Linked DNA regions of Alloalcanivorax dieselolei B5. The main gene of each other region encodes a partner of the protein of the gene in region 2 in a complex. Links are inferred from orthologs where the notes say so. Each region holds a gene or a part of one and is shown on either strand. Other genes may lie near its edges.

Region 1 (2,827 bases), 2.3 Mb from region 2 along the record:
TCTCCAGGGCGTGGGCATCCACACCACCGGTCAGAACCTTGCCGGAGCTGGGCTGCACGGTGTTGTAGGCGCGCGCCAGACGAGTGATGGAATCCAGCAGGATGATCACGTCCTGCTTGTGCTCGACCAGACGCTTGGCCTTTTCGATCACCATTTCCGCTACTTGCACGTGGCGAGCGGGCGGTTCGTCGAAGGTGGAGGCCACGACCTCACCGCGTACCGTGCGCGACATCTCCGTCACCTCTTCGGGACGTTCGTCGATCAGCAGCACGATCATGTGGGATTCGGGGTTGTTGCGGGCGATGGAGTGGGCGATGTTCTGCAGGAGCATGGTTTTACCGGCTTTCGGCGGGGCCACGATCAGGCCGCGTTGCCCTTTGCCGATCGGCGCCACCAGATCGATCACCCGGGCGGTGATGTCCTCGGTGGAGCCGTTGCCCACTTCCATGACCAGCCGCTCGGTGGGAAACAGCGGCGTCAGGTTTTCAAACAGAATCTTGTTCTTGGCGTTTTCCGGCTTGTCGAAATTGATCTCGTTGACCTTGAGCATGGCGAAATAGCGTTCGCCATCCTTGGGAGGCCGGATCTTGCCGGAAATGGTATCGCCGGTGCGCAGATTGAAGCGACGAATCTGGCTCGGTGACACATAGATGTCATCCGGTCCCGCCAGATAGGAGCCTTCGGCGGAACGTAAAAAGCCAAAGCCATCCTGAAGAATCTCCAAGACGCCGTCGCCGTAAATGTCCGAGCCGTTTTTGGCGGCTCTCTTCAGAATCGAGAAGATGACGTCTTGTTTGCGGGTACGGGCCAGGTTTTCCAGGCCCAGTTCCTTGGCGATGTCCAGGAGTTCGCCAATAGGCTTCTGCTTCAGTTCGGTCAGATTCATTGGTGTGTTGGGTGTCTAGAGAATGAATGATTGGAAAACACCTGGGGACGGTGTTGTTTTATGAAAGTCCGATTATCGGATTCGTTGTCCCTACGATGAGGGCACGTCGTTCTGGAGCGCTTAGCCGGCAAAGCCGTGGAAATCTCTAATTGATTGGTTCGTGAGGTTTCGGTGGGAAATATCAGGACATCCGGCCGGTGTGCTCAGGCCCGTTGTCGAATCATGGATAATGAAGGGATGTCCCCCTGCCGAAAATCACCCACCGATGCCGCCCCTGACGCGAGGCCATGGGTGAATCTTAACTCAAGAACAAACGAATTAGAGATCCCCTGCTTGAGGGTGCGAAAACGCTGGTTTTGGAATGTACCACCGTGAGTCGGCGCCTGTCCAGCCCATAATCAAACTGATCGGGGACGAATTGATTACGGGCTGGCCGGGACTGACAGCGTACTACAGGGTGCTGTCCAGGAAAGCGGAGAGCTGGGACTTGGACAGCGCCCCCACTTTGGTGGCTTCGACGTCGCCGTTCTTGAACACGGTGAGAGTCGGGATGCCCCGTACGCCGTACTTGCGCGGGGTATCCGGGTTCTCGTCGATGTTCAGCTTGGCGATGGTCAGCTTGTCGGCGTATTCCTTGGACAGGTCTTCCAGGATCGGCGCCACCATCTTGCACGGGCCGCACCACGGTGCCCAGTAGTCCACCAGAACCGGACCGTCCGCCTTGAGGACCTTGTCCTCGAAGTCGGCGTCGGTGACGTTGATAATCTCGCCGCTCATGAATATCTCCTGCTTAAGGGTTTCGCGGGATTGATACTATCGGGCCGGCAACGCGGGATTTCAAGCGTGAGGGTCGATTACGCTGACAGTCGGACCCTATGGCAAGGTCGATTGCTGGTTGCGGCGCGCCGTTGCGGCGCCGAAAATCAACTCACAGGGCGCGCCGGTGACGGTCGCCACTTCCGCAGCTTGGCAGAGAGGGAACAATTTGCGACAAGGCGAGCAACTGGCGGCCATCGATCTGGGCTCCAATAGTTTTCATATGGTGGTGGCGCGTCAGGATCAGGGAGAAGTACGCCTGCTGGAAGGTCTCTCGGAAAAAGTGCAGCTGGGCAGCGGTCTGGACAGCGATAACCGGCTGGATGAGGAAACCCAGCAGCGGGCACTGGAATGCCTGGCGCGGTTTGCTCAGCGGATCACCGGAGTGCGCCGGGGCAATGTCCGGGTGGTGGGTACCAACACCCTGCGCATGGCCCGTAACGCCAAGGCGTTTATCGCCCGCGCCGAGCAGGTTCTGGGCCATGACATCGAGGTGGTGGCCGGCCGCGAAGAAGCGCGCCTGATCTATCTCGGTGTGGCGCACAGTCTCGCCGCCAACGGCGGCAGCCGGCTGGTGGTGGATATTGGCGGCGGGTCCAGTGAGCTGATCATCGGCGAGGGGTTCGAGGCAGTGGAAACCGAGTCCCTGCATATGGGCTGTGTCAGTTTCCGCCAGCGCTTCTTCGCCGATGGCCGTATCACCGAATCGGGCATGGCCAGAGCGGTCACCGCCGCCCGCCAGGAAGTGCTGTCGATCGAGGCCAATTACCGGCGGATGGGGTGGACCCAGGCGGTGGGTGCTTCCGGCACTATCAAGGCCATTGCCCAGGTGTGCGAGGAAGGCGGCCTGACCGATCAGGGCATTACTGTGGAGGCGCTGGAGAAAATTGCCCGCAAGGCGGTGAAAGCCGGTTCCGTGGACGCCTTGTCCCTGAAAGGCCTGCGCGAGGACCGCAAGCCGATTTTTGCCTCCGGACTGGCCATCTTGCTGGGGATCTTCCGGCAGCTGGGCATTACCCATATGACGGTATCCGCCGGTGCCCTGCGCGAAGGGTTGCTCTATGACCTGTTGGGGCGTTTTACCCACGAGGATGTTCGTGAGCGCAGCGTGCAGGCGGTAATGGA
Region 2 (3,699 bases):
TGACTTATCCAGCGCTCCAGATTCTGCCTGTCGATTGGAGTGGCCTCCCCGGATTCGAGCAGGAGCAGCCAGTCCGCGGCCTCTTCGAGAATGGCCGGTTCAATCGGGGGCGAAGACGTCGGGGGCGGTCTGGTCGGCATCGGCGCGCCCCTATTCCAGGCTCAGGCAGGCCAGAAAGGCCTTGCGCATATGCCGTTTGACGGTAGGTAGAGAAACTGCCATCCGCTCGGCGATATCCTGGTATTTCAGGCCGTCGAGCTGGGACAAAAGAAAAATCCGGCGAGTGAGCGCGGGAAGATCGCGCAACATGGCATCGATCCGGTACAGCGCTTCCAGGATCAGCCAGCGGGTTTCCGGTGACGGCGCTTCGGCGGCGGGCAAGTGAGCGATGGCGTTCAGGTAGGCCTGTTCCACATCCCGCCGGCGCCAGTGATCGATGACCAGACAGCGGGCAATGTGAGTCAGCAGAGCACGAGGCTCATCGCCAAGCCGTGACACATCCCGGTGACCGGCGATCAGCCGCAGAAAGGTGTCGTGGGTGAGATCCGCCGCGTCATGATGATTGCCGAGCTTGCGGCGCAACCAGTTCTGCAGCCAGCCCTGATGATCACTATAAATGGCATGGATATCAGCTTGTCGTGCCAATTTGGTGCCCGACACAATAGGTCCCTTGGTAGCCAAAATGTGTAGCCAGAGGGGGCGAAAGGTTGCCCATAAATGATAATGGTTCGCATTTTATGGGATGACGGGCGGCGAACGCAAATACGGCCATGTCCGTGGGGTGGAGTCGGTGATCAAGGTGCGCAACGCTGTCTGAAATTCCTGTCGCGGCATCAACACCGCGCCCAGCCGCATCAGGTGAGGATTCTCCACCTGGGCGTCCAGCAACTGGATGCCCAGCTCCGGCGCCAGCGCCCATAACGCCGCCAGCGCGCATTTAGAACCGTTATCGCGGCGAGAGAACATGGACTCGCCGAAGAACACACCACCCAGATGAATACCATAGATGCCGCCGGCCAGACCCTGGTCGTCATGCACCGTCACGCAATGGGCATGGCCCAGATGATGCAAGCGCAGATAGGCGTCGCGCATGTCGCGGGTGATCCAGGTGCCGTCCTGGCCGGCGCGGGGGGCCGCGCAAGCGTCGATGACCCCGGCGAAATCCTGGTCCAGACGGATTTCCGGGTTCCAGCGGCGCAGGGTGCGCCGGGTACGGCGGCTCAGGTGCAGGTCTCCGGGGCGAAATACACAGCGCGGGGCCGGTGACCACCACAGGATCGGTTGGGTGTCGTCGTACCAGGGAAAGATGCCCTGGCGATAAGCGCAAAGCAGTGTGGAGGGGGAGAGGTCGCCGCCGGCGGCGAGCAGCCCGTTGGGCTCCTCAAGGGCCTCTTCCACGGCGGGAAAAGGCCCCCCGGCGGGCAACCAGGGGATCATGCGCGATCAGTCTTCCAGGGTTTCCAGATAGCGCTCCGCGTCCAGCGCCGCCATGCAGCCGGAGCCGGCGGAGGTCACCGCCTGACGGTATACGTGATCGGCCACGTCGCCGGCGGCGAACACGCCCGCCACGCTGGTGGCGGTGGCATTGCCTTCCAGGCCGCTGCGGATGCGGATATAGCCGTCGTGCATGTCCAACTGACCGGCGAAGATGTCGGTGTTGGGTTTATGACCGATGGCGATGAACAGACCCTGCAGCTCCAGTTCCTCGGTGCTATCATCCTTGGTGGACTTGACGCGGATGCCGTTGACGCCGGAATCATCGCCCAACACTTCGTCGAGCACGTGATCCCACATGACGGTGACGTTGTCCTTGGCGAACAGCTTATCCTGCAGGATCTTTTCCGCGCGCAGTTTGTCGCGACGGTGAATCAGCACCACCTCGGAAGCGATATTGGACAGGTACAGGGCTTCTTCAACGGCGGTGTTGCCACCGCCCACCACGGCCACTTTCTGGCCCCGGTAGAAGAAACCGTCACAGGTGGCGCAGGCGGAAACACCTCTGCCCATGAACGCCTGCTCGGAATCCAGGCCCAGGTACATGGCCGAAGCCCCGGTGGCGATGATCAGGGCATCACAGCTGTAGGTGCCGGAGTCGCCCTTGAGGACGAACGGGCGCTGGTCCAGCACCACTTCGTTGATGTGATCAAACAGGACCTGGGTTTCAAAGCGCTCGGCGTGCTGCTGCATGCGCACCATCAGATCCGGGCCTTGCAGGCCCTCCACGTCACCGGGCCAGTTATCCACTTCGGTGGTGGTGGTCAGCTGCCCGCCGGGTTGGATGCCCGTGATCACCACCGGATTCAGGTTGGCCCGGGCCGCGTAGACCGCCGCGGTGTAGCCGGCAGGGCCGGAACCCAGAATGATCAGTCGATGGTGCTGCACGTCGCTCATTGAATCCTCCACCAGGTCAGGGCCTGAAAACTGGGTCTGCGTAAGAAGTGGCGACGTTATGGTGTCGCCGACGGGCCGTTTCAAGGATGAGCAAGCTACAATACTTTCATGGCCCGGTGAAGGCGGCTCCGGCTATGAGTGCGATTTGAGGCAACGATAACCTCACCACCGGGCCCTTGTTGCCCGGGCCCAGGCGCGGGATACTGCGGGCGCAAGAGCCGGTCGGGGCGCTGGCTCGAGAGGCGCTAATTCTGTACAATTCCATAGTTTTCAAATTGTTATGGCATTGAGTTCATGTTTTTTCCAGCTTTTACACGACAAAGGGAAAAACACTGGCAAGCTTTGAGATCATAAACGGGCTCTATGGAATCCAAACGCAAGAGGCGAGGCGTGACAAAGGCAGCCGCCGGTAACACTCAATCCGGTTTTTCCCGCCATCTCAAACGGGGTTTGGTGGAAGGCATGGTCATCGCCCTGATCGCCCTGTCGCTGTATCTGCTTCTGGCATTGATCAGCTACGACAGCCGCGACCCGGGATGGTCCTATGTGGGGCACGTGGACAGCGTGCGTAATGCCGGCGGCCGCGCCGGCGCTTTCTGTGCCGATCTGTTACTGGGATTGTTTGGGCTGATGGCCTATCTGTTCCCGGTGCTGGTGGGGTTCTGGGCGTTCAAGGTATTGCGCGAGCGCCACGCCGGTCTGCCGGGCAGCTGGCCCATGTTCAGCCTGCGTCTGGTGGGGTTCGTGTTGACCATGATCGGCGGCACGGCCCTGGCCTACATGCACTTCGCCACCGGCGGCCTGCCGGAGGACGCCGGTGGAATACTCGGCCAGGTGGTCGGTGGCAGCGCCCTGGATGCCTTCAATGCCCTGGGCGGCACCCTGGTTATGGTGGCGCTGTTTCTGATTGGCATCACCGTGTTCACCGATCTGTCCTGGATCGCCCTGACGGAGCGCCTGGGTGAACTAGTGGTGACTATTGGCCAGAAGGTGCCGGCCTGGTTCGAGCAACGCCGCGAGCAGCGCGAGGAGCGCAAGGCGGCCCAGGCCGCCCGTGAGCAGCGCGCCCGGGTGATCACCGAGGCCAACAAGAAAAAGGAAAACCGCACGCCGCCGAAGATCGCCCAGCCCGCCAAACCGGTGGAGAAAAGCGTACGGGTACAAAAGGAGAAGCAGCAAAAGCTGTTTACCGCCGCAGTCTCCGGCGACCTGCCGCAGGTGTCCTTGCTGGATCAGGTGGATGAGGACGGCAAGGGCGGTTACTCCGAGGAAGCGCTGGACGCCATGTCGCGTCTGCTGGAAATCAAA

Evidence for each region. The genes of interacting proteins can lie anywhere in the genome.
Region 1: the proteins of trxB (region 2) and trxA are in contact, whole or in part, in a crystal structure (PDB 1F6M), measured with the Escherichia coli proteins. The link is inferred for Alloalcanivorax dieselolei B5 from one-to-one orthologs.

Annotation. Positions count from the first base shown.
Region 1 is NC_018691.1:4,477,376-4,480,202, reverse strand. It holds trxA (thioredoxin TrxA), read right to left. Parts: upstream 1,664-2,827; coding sequence 1,337-1,663; downstream 1-1,336. Other genes in the region: ppx (exopolyphosphatase), read left to right, coding at 1,872-2,827; rho (transcription termination factor Rho), read right to left, coding at 1-886. UniProt on the Escherichia coli protein: Participates in various redox reactions through the reversible oxidation of its active center dithiol to a disulfide and catalyzes dithiol-disulfide exchange reactions.
Region 2 is NC_018691.1:2,161,237-2,164,935, forward strand. Bases 418-3,287 are described here. They hold trxB (thioredoxin-disulfide reductase), read right to left. Parts: upstream 2,392-3,287; coding sequence 1,444-2,391; downstream 418-1,443. Other genes in these bases: B5T_RS09775 (sigma-70 family RNA polymerase sigma factor), read right to left, coding at 418-660; aat (leucyl/phenylalanyl-tRNA--protein transferase), read right to left, coding at 736-1,437; B5T_RS09790 (DNA translocase FtsK), read left to right, coding at 2,755-3,287. Also shown: B5T_RS09770 (FecR domain-containing protein), read right to left, coding at 1-140; more of B5T_RS09775, read right to left, coding at 151-417; more of B5T_RS09790, read left to right, coding at 3,288-3,699.